One region of the Kitasatospora sp. NPDC059817 genome, then DNA from elsewhere that is predicted to be linked to it. Evidence: riboswitches for the same ligand, from Rfam matches in the RefSeq annotation. Region 1 holds a riboswitch; the other holds the start of a gene.
The links. Region 1 has a riboswitch for S-adenosylmethionine ahead of thrC (threonine synthase). Riboswitches for the same ligand answer to the same signal wherever they lie in the genome.
Positions count from the first base shown of each region.

Region 2: linked by a shared signal. The riboswitch ahead of ACFV61_RS04550 (aminotransferase class V-fold PLP-dependent enzyme) and the one ahead of thrC (threonine synthase) in region 1 are both predicted to bind S-adenosylmethionine.

Region 1 covers NZ_JBHWIR010000006.1:67,709-82,010, reverse strand. The annotation lists gene ACFV61_RS02540 (extracellular solute-binding protein) at 1-1,270, shown strand, start outside; gene ACFV61_RS02535 (cupin domain-containing protein) at 1,320-1,670, opposite strand; gene ACFV61_RS02530 (DUF3263 domain-containing protein) at 1,738-1,998, shown strand; gene otsB (trehalose-phosphatase) at 2,029-2,868, shown strand; gene ACFV61_RS02520 (trehalose-6-phosphate synthase) at 2,958-4,424, opposite strand; gene ACFV61_RS02515 (glucosyl-3-phosphoglycerate synthase) at 4,475-5,476, opposite strand; SAM riboswitch class I at 5,624-5,760, shown strand; gene thrC (threonine synthase) at 5,778-7,058, shown strand; gene ACFV61_RS02505 (MoaD/ThiS family protein) at 7,100-7,378, shown strand; gene ACFV61_RS02500 (cold-shock protein) at 7,957-8,160, shown strand; gene groL (chaperonin GroEL) at 8,507-10,129, shown strand; gene ACFV61_RS02490 (hypothetical protein) at 10,225-10,581, shown strand; gene ACFV61_RS02485 (PadR family transcriptional regulator) at 10,692-11,075, shown strand; gene ACFV61_RS02480 (hypothetical protein) at 11,072-12,064, shown strand; gene ACFV61_RS02475 (copper homeostasis protein CutC) at 12,122-12,808, shown strand; gene ACFV61_RS02470 (HelD family protein) at 12,867-14,302, opposite strand, start outside.
Region 2 covers NZ_JBHWIR010000012.1:41,298-55,599, reverse strand. The annotation lists gene coxB (cytochrome c oxidase subunit II) at 1-250, shown strand, start outside; gene ctaD (cytochrome c oxidase subunit I) at 247-2,022, shown strand; gene ACFV61_RS04595 (cytochrome c oxidase subunit 4) at 2,022-2,438, shown strand; gene ACFV61_RS04590 (Ig-like domain-containing protein) at 2,618-3,880, shown strand; gene ACFV61_RS04585 (GntR family transcriptional regulator) at 3,900-4,271, opposite strand; gene ACFV61_RS04580 (ubiquinol-cytochrome c reductase cytochrome b subunit) at 4,378-6,030, opposite strand; gene ACFV61_RS04575 (ubiquinol-cytochrome c reductase iron-sulfur subunit) at 6,027-7,079, opposite strand; gene ACFV61_RS04570 (c-type cytochrome) at 7,088-7,897, opposite strand; gene ACFV61_RS04565 (heme-copper oxidase subunit III) at 8,086-8,706, opposite strand; gene ACFV61_RS04560 (hypothetical protein) at 9,102-9,527, shown strand; gene trpD (anthranilate phosphoribosyltransferase) at 9,648-10,724, shown strand; SAM riboswitch class IV at 10,832-10,949, shown strand; gene ACFV61_RS04550 (aminotransferase class V-fold PLP-dependent enzyme) at 11,002-12,435, shown strand; gene ACFV61_RS04545 (Lrp/AsnC ligand binding domain-containing protein) at 12,462-12,743, opposite strand; gene ACFV61_RS04540 (rhomboid family intramembrane serine protease) at 12,785-13,567, opposite strand; gene ACFV61_RS04535 (hypothetical protein) at 13,769-14,032, shown strand.

The DNA.
Region 1 (14,302 bases):
CGCCCACGTTCCCACCCGCGTCCTCGGCACCGCGCTGGCCGGAGCACTGGTACTCACCGCCGTCAGCGCCTGCGGCGGGCAGAACGACGGGCCGGTCACCCTCAAGCTGGTCGCCGCCGACTACGGGGAGAGCGCCGACACCAGCTCCAAGCTGTACTGGGACGAGATCGCGCACGGCTTCGAGGCTGCCAACCCCGGCATCAAGGTCGACGTCGAGGTGGACAGCTGGACCGACATCGGCAAGAAGGTCGACGACATGATCGCGGCCGGCAAGTCCCCCGACCTGCTGCAGACCGGCGGCTTCGCCGACCAGGTCGCGGCGGACCGGCTGTACCCGGCCGCCGACGTGCTCTCGATGGACACCCAGGCCAACTTCCTGGACACCTTCGCGCACGCCGGGCAGGTGCTCGGCACCCAGTACGGCATCCCGTTCGTCTCCTCCTCCCGGGTGCTCTTCTACAACAAGGCCGTCTTCCGCCAGGCCGGCATCACCCAGCCGCCGGCCACCTGGAACGAACTGCGCCAGGACGCCGAGAAGATCAAGGCCAAGGTGCCGGGCGTGACCCCGTACGGGCTGCCGCTCGGGCCGGAGGAGGCGCCGGCCGAGTCCATGCTGTGGACGCTGAGCGGCGGCGGCAGCCTCTCCGACGACGTCGGCAACTACACCATCGACAGCACCCAGAACCAGGCCACCTTCAGCTGGCTGAAGAACAACCTGGTGGCCACCGGGCTGACCTATCCGGACCCGGGCAAGATGAACCGCACCCCGGTCTTCCAGGACTTCGCGGCCGGGAAGGTCGCGATGCTGAACGGGCACCCGACGCTGCTGCGGATGGCCACCGCCGGGAAGATCGACTTCGGGACGGCGCCGATCCCCAAGAAGGACGGCGTGGGCAAGACCGGCAGCCTCGGCGTCGCGGACTGGATGATGGCGTTCAAGGCCAACGGGCACAAGAACGAGATCAAGAAGTTCCTGTCCTTCGCCTACTCCCGCGAGTTCCAGCTGAAGTTCGACGAGCAGTACAACCTGCTGCCGGTCACCCAGGACGCGTTCAACCAGATGACGTCCGACCCGAAGCACGAGGACCTCAAGCAGTTCGCGGTCGGGCTGACCAACGCCAGCTTCTACCCGTTCGGGGACCCGGCCTGGGGCGACGTCAGCAACCGGATCAAGGCCGGGATCGGGCAGGCCGTCACCGGGGACCCGAAGCAGGCGCTCGCCGGGCTGCAGGACGCGGCGGTCAAGGAGGCGGCCCGGGTCCGCAGGTGAACCCGGGCCGGGGCGCTCTTCAGGGGCGGGGGCGTCAGGGGCGGGCTCGTCAGGGGAGCGTGATGGCGTAGGCCTTGCGGAGCGTCTCGTGGACCGTCCAGGTGGTCCGGTCGCCCTCGCGCAGCACGGCGCAGTCGCCCGGGCCGACCTCCAGGGTCGGGCCGCCCTCGACCTCGATGGTGGCCCGGCCGCTGAGCACCACGAACAGCTCGTCGGCCTCCACGTCGGTGACCACGCCCGGGGTGATCTGCCAGATGCCGCGCAGCTGGCGGCCGTCGGGGGACTCGGAGAGGACCAGGCCGGAGACCTCCGGGGTGCCGGAGACGATCTGGGCCGGGTCGAGCGGGTCGGGTTCGAGGTCGGCGGTGGGGATGTGCACGGCGAAGCTGGGCGTGGTCATACCGCCGACGCTAGCCGGGGCGGCCGGGCGCCGGAGGGCGCACAGTGTGTCCGGCTCACGCGGGAGAATGACACTCCGTAGTGATGGCGGAGGTGTCCTGGTGGGTGAGCTGAGTGAGCGGGACCTGGCGGTGCTGGCCCTGGAGGGGCGGCAGTGGCGGACGGCCGGGGCCAAGGAGCGGGCGATCCGGGAGGAGCTGGGGCTCTCCTCCACCCGGTACTACCAGCTGCTGAACGCGCTGCTGGACCGGCCGGAGGCACTGGCGCACGCCCCGGTGCTGGTGAACCGGCTGCGCCGGATCCGGGAGGCCCGTCGGTCCGCGCGGTAGCGGGAGGGGGCCGCGGGGTAGGGCTCGGGCATGGGCTTTGACGAGAAGTGGGTGCCGGTCACGGCTGCCGGGCGGGACGGGCTGCGGGCGATCCTGGCGGCGCCGGGCGAGGCGGTGATCGCGCTGGACTTCGACGGGACGCTGGCGCCGATCGTGGCGGACCCCGATCGGGCGCGGGCGCATCCGGGGGCGGCGGCCGCGCTGCGGGCGCTGGTGCCGGCGGTGCGGGCCGTGGTGGTGGTGACCGGGCGGCCGGCCGCGCTGGCGGCGGAGTACGGCGGCCTGGACGGGCTGCCCGGGGTCGTGGTGCTGGGGCACTACGGCGCCGAGCGCTGGGAGGGCGGCGAGGTGACCGCGCCGCCGGTGCACCCCGGGGTGGCCGGGGCGCGGGCGGCGCTGCCGGGCCTGCTGGCGGCGGCGGGGGCGCCCGAGGGGACGTGGCTGGAGGACAAGGGGCGCTCGCTGGCGGTGCACACCCGGCGCACGGCGGCGCCCGAGGAGGCGCTGGAGCTGCTGCGGGCGCCGGTCGGCGAGCTGGCGGCCGGGCACGGGCTGGTGGTGGAGCCCGGGCGGCTGGTGCTGGAGCTGCGGCCGCCGGGGGTGGACAAGGGCGCGGCGCTGACCGGCTTCCTGCGCGAGCGCGAGGCCGGCTCGGTGCTGTACGCGGGGGACGACCTGGGGGACGTGGCGGCCTTCGCGGCGGTGGAGAAGCTGCGCGGCGAGGGGGTGGCGGGGCTGCTGGTGTGCAGCGGCGCGGTGGGGGACGCGCCGGTGCGCGAGCTCGCCGACCGGGCGGACCTGGTGGTCGCGGGCCCGGCCGGCGTGGTGGAACTGCTCGCGGCGCTCGGCGCGGCCGTCGGCGCGGGCTGAGCCGGGCGGCAGCGCGCGGTCGGGCCGGTTCAGAGCGCGTCGAGCCGGCTCAGAGCGCGTCGAGCCGGTTCACAGCGGGCCGAGCTGGTTCACAGCGCGTTGAGCTGGTCGAGGAACCACTGCTGCGGGGGCAGCGCGGTGGCCGCCGCCGCGAGGCGCTTGGTGCGGTCGGCGCGCTCCTCCTCGGGCATGGTGAGGCCGGCGTGCAGGGCGTCGGCGGTGGCGATGACGTCGTACGGGTTGACGGTGAGCGCGTCCTCGGCGAGTTCGGCGTACGCGCCGGCCTCGCGGGAGAGCACCAGGGCGCAGCCGTGGTCGGACACCACCGGAACCTCCTTGGCGACCAGGTTCATGCCGTCCCGGATCGGGTTGACCAGGGCCACGTCGGCGAGCCGGTAGGCGGCCAGGGAGCGCGGGAAGTCGTCGTCGACGTGCAGGATCAGCGGCTGCCAGGCGGGGGTGGCGAACTCGGCGTTGATGTCCTCGGCGAGCCGTTGGACCTGGGCGGTGTAGGCGCGGTACTCGGCGAGGTCGGTGCGCGAGGGGTAGGCGAAGGCGATGTGCACCACCCGGTCGTGCCATTCGGGGCGGGTGCGCAGCAGGTGCCGGTAGGCCTGGAGGCCGCGGACGATGTTCTTGCTCAGCTCGGTGCGGTCGACCCGGACGATGGTGCGGCGCCCGCCGACGGCCTCGCGGAGGGCGGCGAGGCGTTCGTCGACGTCCGGGCGGTGGGAGCGTTCGCGCAGGAAGTCGGCGTCGGCGCCGAGCGCGTGGACGCCGAGCCGGGTGGTGCGGCCGGCGTGGGTGACGGTCATGGCGTCCCGGTCGACCTCGGCACCGAGCAGGTCGGCGCAGCAGTCGGCGAAGGCCAGCGCCCAGCGGCGGGTCAGGAAGCCGGCCCGGTCGGCGCCCAGGATGCCGGTGAGGACGGCCTCGGCGACGTCGTCGGGCAGCAGCCGGAAGTACTCGGGCGGGGCCCACGGGGTGTGCGAGAAGTGGCCGATCCGCAGGTCGGGGCGGGCGGCGCGGAGCAGGGCCGGGGTCAGCGAGAGGTGGTAGTCCTGGACCAGCACGGCGGCCCCGGGGGCGGCCTCGGCGGCCAGTGCCTCGGCGAAGGCGGCGTTGTAGGCGCGGTAGGCGGCCCACTCGGTGCGGAACCCGGCGTCGAAGGCGGGGGCGGTGGGGGTGGCGTAGAGCAGGTGGTGGACGAACCAGAGGGTGGAGTTGGCGACGCCGTTGTAGGCGCGGGCGAAGGTGTCGGGATCGATGTCCAGCATGCGGACGGCCTGGCCGCCCACATCGTGCCCGGCGAGGTCGAGGCGGCCGTCCGGAGCCTCTCTGGCGGCCTGTCGGTCGGCGGCGCCGAGGGCGGCGCAGACCCAGACGGCGTCGGGGTCGTCGATGGCGGAGAGGCCGGAGACCAGGCCTCCGCCGCCGCGGCGGAGGGTCAGCGTGCCGTCGTCCGCGGTGCTGAACGACACCGGTCCCCGATTGGAGGCCACCAGGACGGGGGCGGTGCCGGTCGCACTCGAACGTTCGGTCGTGAGATCGCCCATGGTTGGTACGTTGCCTGGGCTCCGGAGCGGCAAACCCTTTCGGTGGGTGTTCAGTGTCGGGTCGCGTACTCGGGCACGGTGTGCATGGGCGGGCGTTCCAGGGCGGTCACCGGGTGGGTGTGGGCGGTGAACTCCCGGCTCTGCGGGTCGCGGGTGAACTGGGTCAGCAGCGGGTGGACGAGGTCGGCCGAGGCCTTCAGCCGGTGGGTGCGGTCGAGGCGTTCGAGGGCGGTGCGGTAGATGGTGGCGGCCATCCGGCCGAGGGCCTGGCCGTCCTGGTGCCGGTGGTGCCGGACACCGACGTCCACCTGGGCCAGGGCGTCCAGCCCGACCGTCTCCAGCGCGTCGACCAGCAGGCCGAGTTCGACGCCGTAGCCGGTGGGGAAGGGGAGCCGTTCGAGCAGCGCGCGGCGGGCCGCGTACTCGCCGCCGAGCGGCTGGACGAAACCGGCGAGTTCCGGCCAGTGCAGGTTGAGCAGCGGGCGGGCGACCAGTTCGGTGACCCGGCCGCCGCCGGCCGGGACCACCGCCCCCTCCGTCTCCAGCGGCCGGTCGTACATGGCCTTGACCAGCTGGATGTCCGGTTCGGTGAGCAGCGGGCCGAGGATGCCGGAGACGAAGGCCGGGTCGAACTCGCGCAGGTCGGCGTCGACGAAGCAGACGATGTCGCCGCGGGTGACCAGCAGCGAGCGCCAGAGCACCTCGCCCTTGCCGGGGACGGCGGGCAGCCGGGGCAGGATCGCGTCGCGGTACTCCACCCGGGCGCCGGCCCGGGCGGCGACGGCGGCGGTGGCGTCGGCCGAGCCGGAGTCGATCACGACGAGTTCGTCGACCAGCGGGAGGCGCTCCATCAGCTCGCGGCGGATGGTGCGGACGATGTCGCCGACGGTGGCCTCCTCGTCCAGTGCGGGCAGCACCACGCTGACCGTGTGGCCGGTCCGGCGCTTGGCCTCCAGCAGGGCGTGCACCGGCCGGTCGACCGCGCTCCACGAGCGGCGGCGCAGCCAGGACGCCGCCTGCGGGAGCAGCGCGGGGGTCGGTTCGGCGGGCACGGGACTCTCCTCGGCGGGGTCGGTGGGACGCGCCATCTCGCGTGGCGGACGATCCCGTTCGGGGTTGACGCCTTCGGATACAGTCTTCGTACAGCGGCCGGACCTTTGCACGTCGGGGTCGCCGTTGAGCACCACCACAATTTCACAAGCTCATCCAGAGGGACTGAGGGAACGGCCCGTTGACGTCCCGGCAACCTTCTCGCGCGGCTGTCTGTCGACAGGCCCCGGCGGGACAGGTGCCAATTCCGGCCTGTGGCGCGACCGTGCCACGGGGAAGATGAGGAGAGAGGCCTCCGCCATCATGGCTATCGACACTGTCGCACCCGCATCCGTGGACCTCGGCCCCGCCACCGCGCTGTCCTGTCGGGAGTGCGGCACCCGCTTCCCGCTCGGTCCGAGCTTCGCCTGCCTGGAGTGCTTCGGCCCGCTGGAGATCGCGTACGACTTCGGCAGCGAGGGCGCCGAGGAGCTGCGCCGCCGGATCGAGGCCGGCCCGAGTTCGATCTGGCGCTACGCGCCGCTGCTGCCCGTCCCGGCCGACGTCGCCACCAAGCCCAACCTGAACCCCGGTTGGACCCCGCTGGTCAAGGCGGACAACCTGGGCCGCGAGCTGGGCTTCACCGCGCAGCTGCACATCAAGGACGACTCGGGCAACCCGACCCACTCGTTCAAGGACCGCGTGGTGGCCTGCGCCATCGAGGCCGCGCGGGCCTTCGGCTTCACGACGCTCTCCTGCTCCTCCACCGGCAACCTGGCCGGCGCGGTGGGCGCGGCGGCCGCCCGGGCCGGTTTCAAGTCCTGCGTGTTCATCCCGCACGACCTGGAGCAGGGCAAGGTCGTCATGGCCGGGGTGTACGGCGGCGAGCTGGTCGGCATCGAGGGCAACTACGACGACGTGAACCGCTTCTGCTCGGAGCTGATCGGCGACCCGGCCGGTGAGAGCTGGGGCTTCGTCAACGTCAACCTGCGCCCCTACTACGGCGAGGGCTCCAAGACGCTGGCGTACGAGATCTGCGAGCAGCTCGGCTGGCGGCTGCCGGAGCAGATCGTCATCCCGATCGCCTCCGGCTCCCAGCTGACCAAGATCGACAAGGGGCTGCAGGAGCTGATCAGGCTCGGCCTGGTCGAGGACCGGCCGTACCGGGTCTTCGGCGCCCAGGCGGCGGGCTGCTCGCCGGTGTCGGCGGCGTTCAAGGCCGGCCAGGACGTGATCCGCCCGGTCAAGCCGGACACCATCGCCAAGTCGCTGGCGATCGGCAACCCGGCGGACGGCCCGTACGTGCTGGACATCGCCCGGCGCACCGGCGGCGCGGTCGAGGACGTCACCGACGCCGAGGTGGTGGACGCGATCCGGCTGCTGGCCCGGACCGAGGGCGTCTTCGCCGAGACCGCGGGCGGGGTGACCGTCGGCGTGCTGAAGAAGCTGGTGGAGACCGGCCAGCTGGACCCGGCCAAGGAGACCGTCGCGATCAACACCGGCGACGGCCTGAAGACCCTGGACGCCGTCGCCGGGGCCGGGATGACCGCCGTCATCCGCCCGACCCTGGCGTCCTTCCACGACGCCGGCCTCGCGTCCGCCTGAAACACCCCCCACCCCGCTGGGTCGCACCCGCTAGGAGAACCATGAGCGCCAACGTCCGTATCCCCACCATCCTGCGCACCTACACCGGCGGCGCCGCCGAGGTGGCCGCCGAGGGCGCCACCCTGGGCGAGGTCATCGCCGACCTGGAGAAGAACCACGCGGGGATCGCCGCCCGCATCCTGGACGACGCCGGCAAGCTGCGCCGTTTCGTCAACGTCTACGTGAACGACGACGACGTGCGCTTCGCCGAGGGCCTGGCGACCGGGATCGCGGCCGGCGCCAGCGTCTCGATCATCCCGGCGGTGGCCGGCGGCTGCTGAGCCGCGCCCCGATCCGGGCACTCCGCCCGAGCCGTTCGTCCGACCGGCCGTTCGCGCGTACGGAATTCCGTTCTCCGTACGCACGGACGGCCGGCCGCATTTCGGCGGGAATATGGCGGGGTCAAGTCGGAGTAGAGTGTGGCTCGGTTGGGAACAGGGCTTCCCCTCATCCTCACCCGCGAATCGCCGGACGGTCGTCCGGCCGCTGAGACCGGTCGGGTGCCTGGGCCGTGAAACATGTCAGGCAGATGTCAGAATTCCCGCGGGGATTTGTAGTAATCCGTCCGCTATGTCCGGCGTGAAATGCCGAATTCCTCCCGCTTTCGCCCGTCCTGCCCCTTGGCGCGGTGCCGGAATTCCCCGCAGCTGACCCTGTTGCAGAGGGCGTCGATCCGGATACATTCAGCCGCGGTCGACGTAATCACCCGCTCACAGGGCGCCGTCAGGCACCCCCGGCGGAGGACTGCGGCGTGCACGGCTGCGCCCAGGGGGGGTTCCCCGGGCCGGCCTTCAAACCAGACCCGGGCCCGCGACCTGCGGGCGCGTGAAGGGCCAGCACAGCACTAGGGGAGTTCGGAATGGCTCAGGGCACCGTCAAGTGGTTCAACGCGGAGAAGGGCTACGGCTTCATCGCGGTCGACGGTGGTGCGGACGTCTTCGTCCACTACAGCGCGATCCAGATGGACGGCTACCGCACCCTCGAGGAGGGCCAGCGGGTCGAGTTCGAGATCTCCCAGGGACAGAAGGGCCCGCAGGCGGACATGGTCCGCGCCGCGGTGTGACCCCCTTCCGACCCCAGGAGCTCGGCGCGGCCCACGGCTGGTGACCACTCGCTTCTCGACGGGCCCGTACGACACGCGTCGTGCGGGCCCGTCGGCGTTCCCCGGCGGGGAGTTGCGCGGGTCGGCGGGAGCGCCCCGGACGGCTCGCGGGATCGCGATTGGGCTTGCACTCGACCACCCGGAGTGCTAATCATTGGCGTTAGCACTCACAGCGTGAGAGTGACAGCGGACCGGGTCGGTGAGGCCCCCGGGAGCGGTAGGGGAAAGGACCCCCGCACACCAGGGCCGTCCGTCGCGGGCACCCCTTGGTCCGAGCAGTCGACCGTGTCCCGGAGGACCACTTCTGATGGCCAAGATCATCGCCTTTGATGAGGAAGCTCGCCGCGGCCTTGAGCGTGGCATGAACCAGCTCGCCGACGCAGTGAAGGTCACGCTCGGCCCCAAGGGTCGCAACGTCGTGCTGGAGAAGAAGTGGGGCGCCCCCACGATCACCAACGACGGTGTCTCCATCGCCAAGGAGATCGAGCTCGAGGACCCCTACGAGAAGATCGGCGCGGAGCTCGTCAAGGAGGTCGCCAAGAAGACCGACGACGTCGCGGGTGACGGCACCACCACCGCCACCGTGCTCGCCCAGGCCCTGGTTCGCGAGGGTCTGCGCAACGTCGCCGCCGGCGCCAACCCGATGGCCCTGAAGCGCGGCATCGAGAAGGCCGTCGCCGCCGTCTCCGACCAGCTGCTGGCCCAGGCCAAGGACGTGGAGACCAAGGAGCAGATCGCCTCCACCGCCTCCATCTCGGCCGCCGACACCCAGATCGGCGAGCTCATCGCCGAGGCCATGGACAAGGTCGGCAAGGAAGGCGTCATCACCGTCGAGGAGAGCAACACCTTCGGTCTGGAGCTTGAGCTCACCGAGGGCATGCGCTTCGACAAGGGCTACATCTCCGCCTACTTCGCGACCGACCTGGAGCGCATGGAGGCGACGTTCGAGGACCCGTACATCCTCATCGCCAACTCCAAGATCGGCTCGGTCAAGGACCTGCTGCCGCTGCTGGAGAAGGTCATGCAGAGCGGCAAGCCGCTCGTCATCATCGCCGAGGACGTCGAGGGCGAGGCCCTGTCGACCCTGGTCGTGAACAAGATCCGCGGCACCTTCAAGTCCGTCGCCGTCAAGGCCCCGGGCTTCGGCGACCGCCGCAAGGCCATGCTCGGCGACATCGCCATCCTCACCGGTGGCACCGTGATCTCCGAGGAGGTCGGCCTCAAGCTGGAGAACGCCGGCATCGACCTGCTGGGCACCGCCCGCAAGGTGGTCATCACCAAGGACGAGACCACCATCGTCGACGGTGGCGGTGACAGCGAGCAGGTCGCCGGCCGCGTGAACCAGATCCGCGCCGAGATCGAGAACAGCGACTCGGACTACGACCGCGAGAAGCTCCAGGAGCGCCTCGCCAAGCTGGCCGGCGGCGTGGCCGTCATCAAGGCCGGCGCGGCCACCGAGGTGGAGCTCAAGGAGCGCAAGCACCGCATCGAGGACGCCGTCCGCAACGCGAAGGCCGCCGTCGAGGAGGGCATCGTCGCCGGTGGTGGCGTCGCGCTGCTGCAGGCCTCGGTCGCCTTCGACAAGCTGGAGCTGGAGGGCGACGAGGCCACCGGTGCCAACATCGTCAAGGTCGCGCTGGAGGCCCCGATCAAGCAGATCGCGACCAACGCCGGCCTGGAGGGTGGCGTCGTGGTGGAGAAGGTGCGCAACCTCCCCGCCGGTCACGGCCTGAACGCGGCCACCAACACCTACGTCGACCTGATCGCCGAGGGCATCATCGACCCGGCCAAGGTGACCCGCTCCGCGCTGCAGAACGCCGCCTCCATCGCGGCGCTGTTCCTCACCACCGAGGCCGTCATCGCCGACAAGCCGGAGAAGGCCGCTGCGGCCGCCGGCGGCGGCATGCCGGGCGGTGACATGGACTTCTGATCCTGATCACACCGATCGGATCAGTTGGTTCCTGATCGTGTGGGCGGTCCCCTTCGGGGGGCCGCCCACACGGCGTTCTACCGGAGAATGGACAGATGGCTTCCGACGACATCGAGACCGCGCTGCACAACGCGCGGGCGCTGATCCTGGCCGACCTCACCGCGCGGGACGTGGCGGACGCCGCCGTCGTCTCCCTGGTGGAGCAGGCCGTGACGCACCGCCGCTGGTGGCTGGAACAGTGGCCGGACGGCACCGAGTACGTGCTCGGGCTGGTCGCCCAGGACGTCCAGGACGCGCTGCTGGAGGCGTACGGGCGCTGGCCGCTGTGCACCGCCTGCGCCGCCGACGGGGACCCGCACGCGCTCGGCGTGGAGCCGGAGCTGGGGCCGGAGCCGCACTGGGTGTGCGGCAAGCAGGGTGCGGTGGTCGCGCCGGTGGGGGAGCTCTCCTAGCCCATTCCTGGCCTGCTCCTGGTCCGCTCCCAGCCCGCTCGTGGTCCGCGTGGTGGACCGGGCGGCGGGAGTACTGGACCTATAGGTAGGTTGACGATATATGTAGTCGTATGACTGAACGCTCGATGCAGGAGCCGACGCTGCTGCTGCTCACCGCCCTGGCGGACGCCCCGAGACACGGCTACGCCCTCATCCAGGAGATCGCCGCGATCTCCGAGGGCCGGGTCAAGATGCGCACCGGCACCCTGTACGGCGCCCTCGACCGGCTGCTCCAGCAGGGGCTGATCGAGGTCGCCGCGGAGGAGGTCGTGGACGGGCGGGCACGGCGCAGCTACGCGCTGACCAGCGTCGGCCGGGAGGCGCTGGCCTCCGAGGCGGAGCGGCTGCGGGCCGTCGCCACCGAGGCGGAGCGCCGTCTCGCGAACGTCCTGTCGGCGCTGCAGGGAAAGCCGGAGCCGGAGGGGAAGTCGATGATGAGGGGGTTCTTCGCATGACCACACCCATGACCACGCCGACGATGGGGGCGCCTTCGACCGCGCTGCGGGCGGCGCTGCAGTTCTACCCGCCGCGCTACCGCCGGGAGCGCGGCGAGGAGCTGGCCGCGGTGTTCGCCGACACCACGGCGGAGGCCGGCCGCTCGGCCGTCGCCCGCGAGGCGTTCGACCTGGCCGCGTACGGGCTGCGGGTGCGGCTCGGGCTGACCGGCTCCTCGCTGGCCGGGCGGGTGCTCGCGCTGGCCGCGCCGATGGTCGCCGGGGCGCTGGCCGGTGCGGCCCTGGTGCCGTGGGTGAGCGATGCGGAGCGGGCCGCCCATCGGCTGACCTGGGACGACTCGTACCTCACGTACGCCCTGACCATCGCGCCGCCGGTGATCGCGCTGCTGCTCGCGGTGGCCGTCGTGACGGGGCGCTGGACGGCGGTGCGGGTCATCTCGCTGGTCCAGGCCGTCTCCGCGCTGTTCGTGCTGGCGAAGGCCGTCGTGCTGCCGCCGGAGTTCGACCTCTGGGGGGTGGGGGACAGCAGCGTGGCCACCATGCCGTTCGTGCTGGGGGCGCTGCTACTGGCCGCGGCGCCGACGGAGTTGCTCCCCAGGGCCTCCTGGCGTTCCGGCGGGCTGGCGCTGGCCTCGGTCCTCGGGGGTGGGCTGCTGGTGGCGCTCCAGCACTGGGGCGACTCGACCTTCCCGCTGGACATGCAGTGGTTCGCGGTGCTGCTGATCGGGCCGCTGCTGCTGACCTTCACCGCGCTGCGCGGCCGGGTGCTGCCGGCGGCCGTCGGGGTCGCGGTGCTGTCGCTGACGATGTTCGCGGGCCTGTTCAACATCTGGCGCGAGGGCCGCGGGTTCTGGCACGTGCTGCCGATGGCGGCGCCGGTGCTGCTGCTCCTGGTGGCGGCCGCGGTGGCGGTGCGCCGGATCGGGACCGGCGACGGGCTCGGCGGACGGTTCGGCGGGGGCTCCGGGAAGGGGCGCAGCCTGGCGTGACCCGGGGGCTGGGGCGAAGTGCTCGCCGGGCCCGGCCGGATGTGGCAACCTACTGATATGTCTAGACCAATTTTCGAAGTCATCGCGCTGACGCCCCAGGACGCCCAGGCTGCCGAGTCGGGCGGCGCCGACCGGCTCGAACTGGTCACCGACATGGCCGCGGACGGGCTCACCCCGTCCGTCGAGGACTTCGCCCGGATCCGGGCCGCCGTCGACATCCCGCTGCGCGTCATGCTCCGGATCCAGGACGGCTTCGCGCCCGGCGGCCTGGACGAACTGGCCGCCCGGGCCGCCGCGTTGCGGGCCGAGGGCGCCGAGGAGTTCGTCTTCGGCTTCCTCCACGCCGACGGCGCCGTCGACCTGGCCGCCACCGCCGCCGTCGCCGAGGCGGTGGCCGGCTGCCGCTGGACCTTCCACCGGGCGATCGACCACAGCGCCGACCGGGCCGCCCTGCGGGCCGCCGTCGGCGCGCTGCCCGGGCTGGACACCTTCCTCACCTCGGGCGCGCCTGCCGGCGTCGACGCCGGGCACGAGGTGCTGCTGGCGGACCTGGCCCGCGCGGGCGAGCCCGGGTACGGGCAGCGGATCCTGATCGGCGGCGGCCTGCGGGCCGAACACCTGAAGGGGCTGCGGGCCGAGGGCTTCGACGGCTTCCACGTCGGCGGCGCGGTGCGGGTCGACGGCTGGCGGACGCCGGTGGACGCGGCCAAGGTCGCCGAGTGGCGGGCCTTGATCGACGCCTGAGCGCGCGCGGCGGGCGGGGGGCCGGTCCCGGTGGGGCCGGCCCCCGCTGCCCGGTTCCTCAGTGCAGCTGCGCGGGCAGCGGCTCGCCGTGCAGCACCGTCAGGCCGGAGACGGCACGGGTGAGCGCCACGTACAGCCGCCGCAGGCCGGTCCGCTCGTCCGGCTCGCCCGCGACCACCGCGGCCGGCTCGTCCAGCACCACGTAGTCGTACTCCAGGCCCTTGGCCAGCGAGGCCGGGACGAGCGTCAGCCGGGCCTCGGCGCTGGTCTCGGCGCCGGGGGACAGGTACGGCAGGCCGGCCGCGGTCAGCGCCTCGGCGAGCGCCGGGATCCGGGCGTCGGCGGCGATCAGCCCGGTCGAGCCCTCGTGCTCCAGCGCCTCGCGGCAGGCCGCCAGGACGGCGGGCACGGCCTCCCCGTCCGGGAGGCGGCGGATCGTCAGCGAGCCGGGGGCGTCGCGCACGGAGGTCGCCGGGGCCAGGCCCGGGGCGATCGCCGGGAGCAGCCGGGAGGCGTACGCGATGACCTCCTCCGGTACCCGGAAACCCTTGGTCAGCTCCTCGACGTGGGCGTCCGGCTTGCCCAGGTGGCGCAGCGCGTCCGGCCAGCTCGCCGTCGCCCACGGGGTGGTGCCCTGGGCGAGGTCGCCGAGGACGGTCGCCGAGCCCGTCGTGCAGCGGCGGCCGACCGCGCGGTACTGCATCGGGGAGAGGTCCTGCGCCTCGTCCAGCACCACGTGCCCGAGCGAGGGGGTGCGCTGCACCAGGTCCGTCGCCTCGTCGACCAGGACGGCGTCGGCCTGCGTCCAGCGGGCCGTCTTCACCGAGCGGCCCGGCTTGGGCCACAGCACCGCCTGCTGCTCCTCCGGGGTCAGCACGCCCTCCGCGCAGGCGGCCAGGAACTCCGGGTCGGAGAGCAGCCGCAGCACCAGCTTCGCCGGATCGACCGCCGGCCAGCACTCCTTGGCCACCGCCTTGACCGCGGCGTTGCGGGCCACCGCGTCCTGCACCCGGTCGTCGGGGGCCTCGCCGGACTGTTCCATCTTCAGCAGCACGGTGTGCGCGATCCGCTGCGGCAGGGCGTCCCTGGCGGCGCCGTAGCGCACCTCGCGGCCCTTCAGCTCCTCGATGATCTCGGCGAGCTCGTGCACCTGGACGCGCCAGCGGCGGGAGCCGCGGACCACCACGCAGGGCTCGGTGGGCAGCGCGATGCCCGCGCGCACCGCCCGGCGCAGCACCTCGGCCATCCGGGCGTCGCCCTTCAGCCGGGCCGCCTGCGGGTCGTCCTCGCCGCGCACCTCGACGTGCCCGACCAGCTGCTGCACGGTCGCCTGGGCGACGTCCAGCTCGCCCAGGGCCGGGAGCACCTGCTCGATGTAGGAGAGGAAGGCGTTGTTCGGCCCGATCACCAGCGTGCCCGTCCGGGCGAGGCGCTCACGGTGCGCGTACAGCAGGTACGCGACGCGGTGCAGGCCCACGGCCGTCTTCCCGGTGC
Region 2 (14,302 bases), on a different contig from region 1:
CGTCAACTTCATGATGAAGATGGACGTCGTGCCGGGCGTGGTGAACAGGTTCGAGGTCACCCCCACCGTCAAGGGCGAGTACATGGGCAAGTGCGCGGAGCTCTGTGGCGTCGACCACTCGCGCATGCTGTTCAACGTCAAGGTCGTCGACCGCGCCGACTACGACAAGCACCTGGCGGACCTCCGGGCCAAGGGCCAGACCGGCGCGTTGCCCTCCGGCATCACGACCATGGGAAGTGAAGAGAAGTGACCATCCTCAACGAGCCCGCCGCGGCCGGCGGGGGCGCCGGGGCCGTCACGGTCGGGGCGCAGCGGACCCGCAAGCCGGGTTCGACCATCATCAAGTGGCTGACCACCACCGACCACAAGACGATCGGCACCCTGTACCTGGGCACGTCGTTCGCCTTCTTCCTGATCGGCGGCATCCTCGCGCTGGTCATGCGCGCCGAGCTGGCTCGTCCCGGGACCCAGATCCTGTCGAACGAGCAGTTCAACCAGGCGTTCACGATGCACGGCACGATCATGCTGCTGATGTTCGCGACGCCGCTGTTCGCCGGCTTCGCGAACTGGATCATGCCGCTCCAGATCGGCGCCCCGGATGTGGCGTTCCCGCGTCTGAACATGTTCGCGTACTGGCTGTACCTCTTCGGCTCGACCATCGCGGTGGCGGGCTTCCTGACCCCGAACGGCGCGGCCAACTTCGGCTGGTTCGCCTACTCCCCGCTGTCGGACGCGGTCCGTTCGCCGGGCGTCGGCGCCGACATGTGGATCATGGGTCTGGCCTTCTCCGGCTTCGGCACGATCCTCGGTGCGGTCAACTTCATCACCACGATCATCTGCATGCGCGCCCCCGGCATGACGATGTTCCGGATGTCGATCTTCGTCTGGAACGTCCTGCTGACCGCCGTGCTGGTCCTGCTGGCCTTCCCGGTCCTGGCCGCCGCGCTGTTCGCCCTGGAGGCGGACCGTAAATTCGGGGCCCACGTATTCGATCCCGCCAACGGCGGGGCGATGCTGTGGCAACACCTGTTCTGGTTCTTCGGCCACCCCGAGGTGTACATCATCGCGCTGCCGTTCTTCGGCATCGTGTCGGAGATCATCCCGGTCTTCAGCCGCAAGCCGATGTTCGGCTACTCCGGCCTGATCGCGGCCACCATCGCGATCGCCGGTCTGTCGGTGACGGTGTGGGCGCACCACATGTACGTCACCGGGCAGGTGCTGCTGCCGTTCTTCTCCTTCATGACCTTCCTGATCGCGGTCCCGACCGGTGTGAAGTTCTTCAACTGGGTCGGCACCATGTGGAAGGGCTCGCTGAGCTTCGAGACGCCGATGCTCTGGACGGTCGGCTTCCTGGTCACCTTCCTCTTCGGTGGTCTGACCGGTGTGCTGCTGGCCTCCCCGCCGATCGACTTCCACGTCTCGGACTCGTACTTCGTCGTCGCCCACTTCCACTACGTGGTCTTCGGCACCGTCGTCTTCGCGATGTTCGCCGGCTTCCACTTCTGGTGGCCGAAGATGACCGGCAAGATGCTGGACGAGCGCCTCGGCAAGATCACCTTCTGGACGCTGTTCTTCGGCTTCCACACCACCTTCCTGGTGCAGCACTGGCTCGGCGCGGAGGGCATGCCCCGCCGCTACGCCGACTACCTGGCCTCGGACGGCTTCACCACGCTGAACACCGTCTCGACCATCGGCTCGTTCGTGCTCGGCGCCTCGATGCTGCCGTTCCTCTACAACGTGTGGAAGACGGCCAAGTACGGCGAGAAGGTCGAGGTCGACGACCCGTGGGGCTACGGCCGCTCGCTGGAGTGGGCGACCTCCTGCCCGCCGCCGCGGCACAACTTCCTCACCCTGCCCCGGATCCGCTCCGAATCCCCGGCCTTCGACCTCCACCACCCGGAGATCGCCGCGCTGGACTACCTGGAGAACCACGGTGAGCCGGCCAAGCACCTCGCCGGCGTGACCCCGGCGAAGTACGACGCCCCGAAGCTGGACAAGGGCAAGAAGGAGGGCGACGTCTGATGAAGGAACAGGGAAAGATCTTCCTCGGGCTGGCGGTCTTCGTCCTCGCGATGGCCGTCACCTACGGCCTGTGGACCAACCACTCGGAGCACGGGATCGAGGCGGCCGGCACCACGGCGCTGTTCCTCGCCTTCGCGCTCTGCGCCTTCATCGGGTACTACCTCGCCTTCACCGCCCGCCGGGTGGACAGCGGCGCGGGTGACAACCCCGAGGCCGAGGTGGCGGACGACGCCGGCGAGCTGGGCTTCTTCGCCCCGCACAGCTGGCAGCCGCTCTCCCTGGCGATCGGCGGCTCGCTGGCGTTCCTCGGAGTGATCTTCGGCTGGTGGCTGCTGTTCTGGTCGATCCCGATCATCCTGATCGGCCTCTTCGGCTGGGTCTTCGAGTTCTACCGGGGCGAGAACCAGAACCAGTAGGTTCCCGGGTTCCGCCGACGACGACAGGGCCGGTCCTCCCGCACGGGGAGGACCGGCCCCGTTGCGTCTCCAGGGTGACGAACTCACTCACCCGGGTGAACGCGGGGGCGCTCCGATGTCGCTTCGGCGGGCCTCGTTCCTACGATCTGAGCAATCGTGCGGACCCTCGGAGGCGTTTCATGGCCGACAGGCGCGGAATCGCAGGTATCGGCGGCATCTCGCTGACCCTCGCAGTACTGGCCCCGCTGGCCGCCTGCTCGTCCGGCGGCGGCGAGGCGGTCGGCCCCCACCGGATCGACGCGGCCGTGCTCGTCCATCTCTCGGCCGAGGGCGGGGGCAAGGTCGACCCCTCCAAACCGGTCACGGTGACGTCCGTGCCCGGCAGCCGGCTGACCGACGTCACCGTGACCGGCCCGGACGGCCGGGTGGTGGCCGGTCAGCTCGCCGAGGACCAGCGCAGCTGGCAGACCACCGGCCGGCTGAAGGCCGACACCGACTACTCGGTGCGGATCGCCGCCGACGACGGCAAGGGCGGCCGCGGCGACACCACGGCGGACTTCAGCACCCTCGCCGCCCAGCGCCTGCTCACCGCCAAGCTGGGCCCGGACTCCTCCGGCAGCGGTATCTACGGCGTCGGCCAGCCGCTCACCGTGCAGCTCTCCGAGGCGGTGCAGGACCCGCAGGCCCGCCAGGAGGTCGAGCGCGTCCTGACCGTCAGCTCCCAGCCCGCCGTCACCGGCGCCTGGTACTGGGTGGGCGACAAGGAACTGCACTTCCGCCCGCAGGAGTACTGGCCGGCCGGCACCACCGTCTCGCTGGCCTTCGACGGCACCGGCGTCCGGATCGCGGACGGCCTCTACGGCGGCGACCGCAGCACGCTGGGCCTGCGGATCGGCGCACGGGTCGAGACGGTGGTCGACGCGGCCGCCCACCTGCTCACCCTCAGCCGTGACGGCGAGCTGCTCCGGAGCATCCCGGTGACCACCGGCAAGCCCGGCTTCGACACCCGCAACGGCGTCAAGGTGGTGCTCGGCCAGGAGCGGTCCGTCCGGATGAACGGCGAGACGATCGGGATAAAGGCCGGGAGCTCGGAGTTCTACGACCTCAACGTGGAGTGGGCCACCCGGGTCACCTGGAGCGGAGAGTACGTCCACGCGGCGCCCTGGTCGGTCCGCTCGCAGGGCCTGGAGAACGTCAGCCACGGCTGTACCGGCATGAGCACCGAGAACGCCAAGTGGTACTTCCAGAACACCAGGGTGGGGGACCTGGTGACGGTGGTGAACAGCCGCGGCGCCACCATGGAGCCCTTCGGCAACGGCTTCGGGGACTGGAACATCTCCTGGACGGACTGGATCAAGCACAGCGCCCTCGGGCAGCCCGTCAGCACCACCGTGCCGTCCTCCCAGGCCCACGCCTCGGGGATGATCCGCCCGGAGGCCTGAGGGCCCCTGGAGCGCCTTCTCAGGCCTCCTGGTAGGCCAGCCGCAGGGCGGCGTCCACGGCGGCCAGCGCGTCCGCCCGCGGGAGCCCGAGCCGGGTCGCCCGCTCGGCGTACTCGGCGGCGGCCGCGGCGGCCAGCCGGTGCGCGGTGTCGCCGGTGGCCGCGATCAGCGTGCCGCGCCGGCCGTGGGTCTCCACCACGCCGTCCGCCTCCAGTTCCCGGTACGCCCGGGCGACCGTCCCGGCGGCCAGCCCCAGCTCCTCGGCCAGGGCCCGGACGGTGGGCAGCCGCAGCCCGGTCGGCAGTTCGCCGGAACGGGCCCGCTCGGCGATCTGGGCCCGGATCTGCTCGTACGGGGGAGTGGCGGCGGCGGGGTCGACGGACAGCTGCACGGGAGCTCCTGGAGGGTGCGGACGGGGGACGGGAAAGCCCGAGGGCCGCCGACCAGAAGAACTCTGGTCAGCGGCCCTCGGGTGTGACGCTGCGGGGCGTACGGGATCAGTGGTGGCCGTGGCCGCTGGTGATCTCGTGGTGCTCCTCGGAGGTCGGCTTGGGGATCTGGGCGCCGCCGCCGTAGAAGCCGCGGGACAGCTTGGCCCGGGTGCGGCCGATCAGGCCGGCCTTGCCGGCCACGCCGTTCTCGTCCGTCTGGGCCGGCAGCTCGACCGGCTGGACCTGCTCGTGCGCGGTGAGCTTGTACAGGTCCTTCTGCGGCAGCTGGGCGTGCACCTCGACGAACTCGCCGTGCGGCAGGCGCTTGATGACGCCCGTCTCGCGGCCGTGCAGCACCTTCTCCTTGTCCCGGCGCTGGAGGCCGAGGCACCAGCGCTTGGTGATGATGAAGGTGATGACCGGCACCGCGAAGAAGCCGACGCGGACGAAGTAGGTGATCGAGTTGATCGACAGGTGCAGGTGGGTGGCGAACAGGTCGTTGCCACCACCGACCAGCAGCACCAGGTACAGGCTGATCCAGGCGGCGCCGAGCGCGGTGCGGACGGGCGCGTTGCGCGGGCGGTCCAGGATGTGGTGCTCGCGCTTGTCGCCGGTGATCCAGCCCTCGATGAACGGGTAGACCGCGATCGAGACCAGGACCAGCGGGAAGATCATCAGCGGGATGAAGACACCCAGGTTCAGGGTGTGGCCCCACAGGCCGACCTCCCAGCCCGGCATGACGCGGATCAGGCCTTCGGAGAAGCCCATGTACCAGTCGGGCTGGGCGTCCGTGGACACCTGGTCCGGGCGGTACGGGCCGTACGCCCAGATCGGGTTGATCGTGGCGATCGCCGAGATGGCGGCGATCAGACCGAACACCAGGAAGAAGAAGCCACCGGCCTTGGCCATGTAGACCGGCATCAGCGGCATGCCGACGACGTTCTTCTCGGTCTTGCCCGGGCCCGCCCACTGGGTGTGCTTGTGGTAGAAGACCAGGATCAGGTGCGCCACCAGCAGGCCGAGCATGATGCCCGGGATCAGCAGCACGTGGATCGTGAAGAAGCGCGGCACGATGTCGTGGCCGGGGAACTCGCCCCCGAACAGGAACATCTGGATGTAGGTGCCGACCAGCGGGACGGCGAGGATCGCGCCTTCCATGAACCGGATACCGGTACCCGACAGCAGGTCGTCCGGCAGCGAGTAGCCGAAGAAGCCGTCGAACATGCCCAGGATCAGCAGCAGGAAGCCGAAGACCCAGTTGATCTCACGCGGCTTGCGGAACGCGCCGGTGAAGAACACGCGCATCATGTGCACGAGCATCGCGGCCACGAAGACCAGGGCGGCCCAGTGGTGGATCTGCCGGATCAGCAGACCGCCGCGGACCTCGAAGCTGATGTCCACCGTCGAGGCGTACGCCTCGGACATCCCGATGCCCTTGAGCGGCACGTACGAGCCGTTGTAGACGACCTCGGCCATCGACGGCTTGAAGAACAGCGTCAGGTAGACACCGGTCAGGATGATGATGACGAACGTGTAGAGGCAGATCTCGCCCAGCATGAAGGACCAGTGGTCCGGGAAGATCTTGCGCAGGTTGGCCTTGGCGAGGGAGTAGATCCCCACCCGGCCGTCCGTCCAGTCAGCAGCGGCCTCCCACTTGTTGGCGGGCTTGGCGCGCGTGCTGGCGGGCTTGGCGGCACCGGTGGTGCTGCTCGTACTCATCGAGCACGCTCCCAGTAGCTCGGGCCGACGGGCTCGTCGAAGTCGCCGGTGGCGACCAGGTAGCCCTTCTCGTCAGTGATGATCTTCAGCTGCGGCAGCGGGTGGCCGGCCGGGCCGAAGATCACGCGCGCGCCGTCCGCCAGGTCGAAGGTCGACTGGTGGCAGGGGCAGAGCGCGTGGTGGGTCTGCTGCTCGTACAGGCTGATCGGGCAGCCGACGTGGGTGCAGATCTTGGAGTAGGCGAGGATGCCCTCGAAGCCCTTCTCCCGCGACCGGTCGTCCTTGATGTCGTCCGGTGCGATGCGCACCAGCATCAGGGCGTCCTTGGCGATCGCCTGCTGGAAGTCCTCGTCGTGGACGTGCAGACCCTCGGGCATGGCGAAGGTCAGCGAGCCGATGACGATGTCCTCGGCCTTCATCGGCAGGTTGGTGTTCATGTTGATGAGCTGCAGGGGCTGGGCCGGGGTCGCCTCGTTCCAGCCCGTCTCCTTCAGCTTCTTCTCGGGCAGCGGCCCGAGGTCGCGGAGCAGGACCACGCCGGAGAGCGGGACCAGCGCCATGGAGCCGATGAGGGTGTTGCGGATCATCTTGCGGCGGCCGAAGCCGGACTCGGCGGCACCGGTCTTGAACTGCTCGATGACGTCCGCGCGGACCTCGTCGTCAGCCTCGATCGGGTGGCGCTCGGCCGGCAGCTCGACGTCCGACATCAGCGTGCGGGCCCAGTGGACCGCACCCGCGCCGATCATGAACAGCGCGACGCCCAGGGTCATGCCGAGCGCGAAGTTCAGCGCGCTGACGTGACCGAGCGGGAAGATGTAGACGATCTTGTCCGGGTCGATGGCCACGTACGAGGCGATGAAGCCGATGGTGGCGAGCATCGAGACCACGAACATCAGCGAGACCTGGCGCTCGGCCCGCTGGGCGGCCCGCTCGTCGATGTCGGTGCGGCGGGGCTCGTGGGCCGGAAGACCCGGGTCGGCGAACGGGTCGCCGTGTGCGGCGACGTCACCGGCGGAGCCGTGTGACTCCGGCAGCTTCTCTTCTGACATGTCGTGGCTCATGACTTCTTGGCCTTGGTGGTGTGGGCGGCGACCCAGATCGCGACCGCGATGAGCGTGCCGAGACCGAAGATCCAGCCGAACAGACCCTCGGTCACCGGACCGAGGCTGCCGAGCGTGAGACCACCGGGGTTGGGCTCATCGGAGGTGGTGTGGCGGACGAAGGCCACGATCTGCTTCTTCTGCTCCTCGGGCATGGTGGTGTCCGGGAACGACGGCATGTTCTGCGGGCCGGTCTGCATGGCCTCGTAGATGTGCTTGGCGTCCACGCCCTCCAGCGACGGGGCGTACTTGCCCTTGGTCAGGGCACCGCCCTGGCCGGCGAAGTTGTGGCACTGGGCGCAGTTGGTGCGGAACAGCTCGCCACCCTTGGAGATGTCGTCCGGGTTGGTCGAGGTGTACTGCTCCGGGGTCGGCGTCACCGGGCCGGGGCCGAGCGAAGCGACGAAGGCGGCGAGCTGGTCGATCTCCGCCTGCGAGTAGATGTTCTTCTTGCGCGGCACCTGGGCGCCGGGCTGCTGGGCCGGCATGCGGCCGGTACCGACCTGGAAGTCGACAGAGGCGGAGCCGACGCCGACCAGGCTCGGACCGTCGCTGCTGCCCTGGCCGTTCAGGCCGTGGCACGAGGAGCAGCCCACGGCGAAGAGCTTCTTGCCCTCATCGATCGCGAGCGACTGCGCGGCGACGTCGGCCTGCGCCTTGTCGGCGGGCGCGAACGCGGCGTACAGCCCCCCGGTTGCCGCCAGGGCGAGAAGTAGGACGACCAGCGCCGCCAATGGGTGGCGCCGTCGTGCGGAGAGCTTTTTCACGGAATAACCCCGGTGTCAGGATCTGGTCGACTGGTGGGTGCACCCGGCGGCCGGTCTGGCCGGCACGAGGCTGCCTGTCTAGGGCTGCGCGCGCGGTCGGTCGGTGGGAGCGTCGCCCACCGGCAGAATCGGCCCGACGCCGGTGAGGGCGGGGACCGAAGCCGGTGGCCAGCGACCTGATCAGCTGGTTACTTGATCAGGTAGATGGTCGCGAACAGGCCGATCCACACGACGTCGACGAAGTGCCAGTAGTACGACACGACGATCGCGGCGGTGGCCTGCTCGTGCGTGAAGCGCTTGGCTGCGTACGTCCGTCCCAGGACCAGCAGGAAGGCGATCAGACCACCCGTCACGTGCAGACCGTGGAAGCCGGTGGTCAGGTAGAACACCGTGCCGTACGGGTCGGAGGACAGCGAGAGGCCGTCCTTCTTGACCAGCTCGGTGTACTCGAAGATCTGGCCGCCGATGAAGATCGCGCCCATCACGAAGGTGATGACGAACCACGAGCGGAGCTTCTTCACGTCCCCGCGCTCGGCAGCGAACACGCCGAGCTGGCAGGTCAGCGAGGAGAGCACCAGGATCGTGGTGTTGACCGAGGAGAAGGGCACGTTGAGGGCGTGCGCCTTCTCGGTCCAGAACTCGGCTCCCTTGACGGAGCGGAGCGTGAAGTACATCGCGAAGAGGGCCGCGAAGAACATCAACTCGGAACTGAGCCAGACGATCGTTCCGACGCTGACCATGTTCGGCCGGTTGACCGATCCGTGCGCGTGCCCGGTTTCTACTGCTGTTGCTGTCGCCACGACGGACATTATGTCGGTCCCTTATTCCGTCTTCACGCCGGGGGGTGTCCCTCGGAGTGTCCGGTGCGTGCGGTATGCCCCCCTGAGGGGCGGTGGGGGACCCCAATGGCGGCTGAGCAGCGGCGTGTCCCTTTTCTGACGGTTCCTCGAAGGGGCCCGCGACCCCGTTGCCCAGCGCGTCGTTGCACGCTTGGCGGAGCCTCCGGGGGTAATGCGCGGGCCCCTTATCGGCCGTACGGGTGGTCTGGACGGGTCCGGGTGACGGGCCGTCCTCCGGGCGGGTGAGTCGCGGGCGCGGCGGCTTGAGGAGGAAGGTCCGCGAGGGGGACTCGGCGACGGGTGATCGGGAGTAGCATCCGGATCAGGCGAACGTGGTCCGGATCACACTTGAGGGAGCAGGGCCCATGGCGTACACGACCGACGAGACGCTCACCGTCCTCGTCTACAGCGATGACCGCAACACCCGCGAGCAGGTGCTGACGGCACTCGGCCGCCGGCCCGTCGAGGACCTTCCGGAACTGTCCTACCTGGAGTGCGCGACCACCCCGGCGGTGCTGAAGGCACTGGAGAAGGGCGGCGTGGACCTCTGCATCCTGGACGGCGAGGCGGTGCCGGCCGGCGGGCTCGGGCTCGGCCGCCAGCTCAAGGACGAGATCTACGGCTGCCCGCCGGTGCTGGTGCTGATCGGCCGGCCGCAGGACTCCTGGCTGGCCGCCTGGAGCCGGGCCGACGCCGCGATCTCCCGCCCGGTGGACCCGGTGGCGCTGGCCGGCGCGGTCGCCACCCTGCTGCGGGCACGGCTGGCCAAGCGGGCGCCCGTCAGCCGCTGAGCGGTGCCGTCTCACGACTAGAGAAGACGCCGCCTCGGGAACCCGACTGGTCGATAGGCTGACTCCATCCGTACGGACGTCCCCCCGACGCGGGGAACCCGACAACAGCTGGAGTCAGCCATGGTGAACGTGAACCCTGCGAACGGTGGTACCGCACCCGCGCAGGTGGTCCGCACCTGGCCGGACGTCCTGGCGGCGCTGTTGAAGGGGGAGGACCTCGACCGCTCGGCCACCGCGTGGGCGATGGACCGGATCATGAGCGGCGAGGCGTCCCCCGTCCAGGTGGCCGGGTTCATGGTGGCGCTGCGGGCCAAGGGCGAGACGGTCGACGAGATCACCGGCCTGGTGGACGCGATGTACGCGCACGCCGAGCCGCTGGACATCCCCGGCCCGGCCGTGGACATCGTCGGCACCGGCGGGGACCGGGCCAAGACCGTCAACATCTCCACCATGTCGGCGATCGTCGCGGCCGCGGCCGGCGCCAAGGTGGTCAAGCACGGGAACCGGGCCTCCTCCTCGGCCAGCGGCTCCTCGGACGTGCTGGAGAAGCTCGGCGTCCGCCTCGACCTGTCGGCCCGGCGGGTCGCCGAGATCGCCGAGGAGGTCGGGCTGACCTTCTGCTTCGCGGCCAAGTTCCACCCGTCGATGCGGCACGCCGCCACCGCCCGGCGCGACCTCGGAGTGCCGACCGCGTTCAACATCCTCGGCCCGCTGACCAACCCGGCCAAGGTCACCTCGCACGCGATCGGCTGCTTCGACACCCGGCTCGCCGCACTGATCGCCGGCGTGCTCGCCCGGCGCGGCTCGACCGGCCTGGTCTTCCGGGGCGACGACGGCCTGGACGAGCTGACCATCACCACCACCTCGCAGGTGTGGATCGTGCGGGACGGGACCGTCACCGAGACCACCTTCGACCCGCGGGACGTCGGCGTCGAGCTGGTCGGCATCGAGGCGCTGCGCGGGGCGGACCCCTCGTACAACGCCGAGGTCGCGCGTCGGCTGCTGGCGGGCGAGCGCGGGGCCGTACGGGACGCCGTCCTGATGAACACGGCGGCGGCGCTGGTCGCGCTCGACCTGGGCGAGGCGCCGCTCACCGAACAGCTCGCGGCCGGCATGGCGCGGGCGGAGCGGGCCATCGACTCGGGCGCGGCGCAGGAGCTGCTGCGGCGTTGGTCGGAGGCCACCAGCCGGGTGTGAGGCGGTACTTGGGAGCCCGTGCCGCAACGTCGGCGCGGGCTCCTCGGCTGTCCGGATGGTGGATGCCTGTTTGACCACTCGCTGGGCGCGACCTAGAGTCTTGGCCAGGTCATGAGTGACAGCGTCAAGCCCCAGCTTGCTGTCCGGCAACCCTCCGTCCGTGGCGGGGTGCCCTGGGTGAGGACCGGGTCGCTCGGCGAATCGTCCGTGCGGCAAGCGCGGACGCCCGACGACTAGTACTCCCGGGGTCCCACACCCCCAGAAGGAGTGCATCCTCATGTCGGTCTCCCACCCGTCGCCCGCCGCCACCCTTGTCTCGACGCGCTCCGCGCGGCAGCCTCGTGTTGAACTCTGCGCCCCCCTCGCCGTCCTCGGCCACGACGTCCAGGTCCCGCTCGCCAGCGGCGAGAAGGTCGGGTACGCGGCCCTCGACTACGCGGCCAGCTCCCCGGCGCTCCAGCGGGTCTGGGACGACGTCTCCGCCTACGCCCCCTACTACGGCAGCGTGCACCGCGGCGCCGGATACCTCTCCCAGCTGTCCACCGACCTGTTCGAGCAGAGCCGCCGCACCGTCGCCGAGTTCCTCGACCTGCGCGAGGGCGACCAGGTGGTCTTCACCCGGGCCACCACCGACTCGCTGAACCTGCTCGCCTCGGCCGTCCCGGCCGGGACCCGGGTGTTCGCCTTCGAGACCGAGCACCACGCCTCGCTGCTGCCCTGGGCGCACGCCGGGCTCGACGTCCACTACCTGCGCGCGCCGCGCTCGCATGCCGAGGCGGTCGCCGCCCTGGACGCCGCGCTCGCCGAGGCGCCCGAGGGCCCCAAGCTGCTCTGCGTCACCGGCGCCTCCAACGTGACCGGCGAGCTGTGGCCGGTCGCCGAGCTGACCGGGACCGCGCACCGGCACGGCGCCCGGGTGGTGCTGGACGCCGCCCAGCTGGCCCCGCACCACCGGGTCTCGGTGCGCGAGCTGGACGTCGACTGGATCGCCTTCTCCGGCCACAAGATCTACGCGCCCTTCGGCGCCGGTGTGCTGGCCGGCCGGGCGGACTGGCTGGACGCGGCCGACCCGTACCTGGCCGGCGGCGGGGCGACCCGGACGGTGGCCCGGGAGACCGACGGCTCGGTGGCCGTCCAGTGGCACTCTGGCCCGGCCCGGCACGAGGCCGGCTCGCCGAACGTCATCGGCGCCTACGCGATCGCCTCGGCCTGCCGGGCGCTGAGCGAGGCGGGCTTCGACGCGCTGGAGGCCCGGGAGCGGCAGCTGATCGCCCGGCTGACCGCCGGGCTGGCGGAGATCCCGCAGGTCAAGGTGCTGAACCTGTTCGGTGCCGAGGCGGCCCGGGTGGGCGTGCTGTCCTTCGTCGTCCAGGGCTGGAACAGCTCGCACTTCTCGGCCGCGCTGTCCGCCGAGTACGGCATCGGGGTCCGCGACGGCCTGTTCTGCGCGCACCCGCTGCTGCGCACCCTGCTCGGGGACGAAGAGGTCTCCCCCTCCGAGTGCGGGGCGCCCGAGCCGTCGCTGCCCGGCGAGCGCAGCCTGAACGCGATCCGGGTGAGCTTCGGGGCCGGGACCCCGGACGAGCACGTCGACCGCTTCCTGACCGCCGTCCGCGAGCTGGTCACGGACGGTGCCGCGTGGAACTACCGCAACGAGGGCGGACGCTGCGTCGCCACCGTGGAGGTCGACCGGGGGCGTCGGCAGGGCTGAGGGGCCCGGTCGGCAGGCTGAGAGGCCTACTCGTCCAGGCCGAGGGCGAAGGCGGCCTCGAGGTCGTGCTGGGAGTAGGTGCGGAAGGCGATCTGGGTCTCGGTGTGGGCCACGCCCGGGACCTTGTTCAGCCGGCCCGGGATGACCGCGGCCAGATCGTCGTGCCGGCGCACCCGGACCATCGCCACCAGGTCGTAGCCACCGGTCACCGAGTACACCTCGCTGACGCCCTCGATGGCCGCGATGGCCTCGGCGATCTCCGGGATGCGGTCGACACTGGTCTTGATCAGGACGATGGCGGTGATCACTGTTCGGGCTCCTTTGTGGGGTGCCGCCAGCGTATCGGGCGTCAGCCGGGTCGTCTCGGGGGGTGGCTGACCGCCGTGCAGGCGTAGAGGAAGCCCGCCGCGAAGCCGATCACGTGGACCAGATAGGCCACCCCGGGTCCGGCCGAGTGGACCGACCACCACTGCAGGGCGAACCAGAGGCCGAGCACCAGCCAGGCCGGGAAGCGCAGCGGCAGGAACAGCAGCAGCGGGACGAGCGTCGTCACCCGGGCGCGCGGATGGAAGCGCAGGTAGGCGCCGAGGACGGCGGAGATCGCGCCGGAGGCTCCGATCAGCACCCGGGTGGAGCCCGGGGAGTGCGCCTCGGCGAGGGCGAAGCCGTACGTGGCCAGGCTGCCGGCGGCCAGGTAGAAGAGGGCGAACCGGGCCCGGCCCAGCCGCTGTTCGACGGTGGGGCCGAAGACGTGGAGGAAGAGCAGGTTGCCCAGCAGGTGCAGCCAGCCCGCGTGCACGAAGAGCCCGGTGAGGACGGACAGCGCCGGGTGCTTGGCCGGGGTGGGCGCGGCCGGGCAGCCCGGGGCCGGGTCGGGGGCCTGGGCCAGCTGCTCGGCGGTCAGCGGGCGGCCGGCCAGCACCTCGGCGGGGATGACGCCCCAGCGCTGCTCGTACCGCTGCTCCGCGCAGAGCCGGGACTGGCCGGTGCCGTACAGCGGATTGAGCCCGGCGGCCGGGCCCAGCAGGAACACCAGGGTGTTGACCGCGATCAGGGCGTAGGTGACCGCCGGGGCGGGCACGGACGGGCGTTCGCCCCGCGCGTCGGTGTGCCCGGGGGCCGTCAGTGCCATGCGGCCAAGCATCCCTCCGTGTCGGGCGTGTGACACGGCCTTGTACGGCAGGTGGACTAGCCCGCTCGTTCTCCTGACTGGTGGCCGGGATGGTTGCCTCAGGCAATAGGCTTGGGGCGGGCAATCCCGCCTCCCGCCGCCGACGCCGGGGCCCCGGGGGGAGCGCCTAGCCCACCCAGGGACCACCCGAGAGGACCCCCGATGACCGTCCCCGCCCTGACCGCCGAGACGCGCTGGCGCTGCACCCTGTGCGGAAACCTCACCCGCTTCGACGTGACCCGCACCGCGCGGGTCACCGAGTTCCTGCACTTCGACCTGGCCGGCGAGTCCAAGGTCGAGGAGACCGAGGTGCTGAGCGAGACGATCGAGTCGGTGCGCTGCCGCTGGTGCAACGCCGTGGACCAGGTCGAGCTGGTGGCCCGTCCGGGTGCCGAGAGCGCGGAGGCCTCCGCCGAGCAGGGTTGACGCCCGACGGCGCGGGGGGCGGGTGCGCGGCGCGCCTGCCCGCCGCGCTGGGACAATACAGACAGGACGCACGGAGCGTGACGACAGGGCGGCGGCCGCGGGCCGTGACCCCGTAGGACCAGGATCGGAGCCGAGGACGTGGTGGACGCAGCGAGGGAGCCCGCCGAAGCGCAGGGGCTTCAGCCTGCTGCCGCCGCGCAGGCGCAGGCCGCCGACGCGGCCCCGTCCGGGCCCGCGGCCGTCGGCGAGGCGGCGGGTTCCGATGCGTCG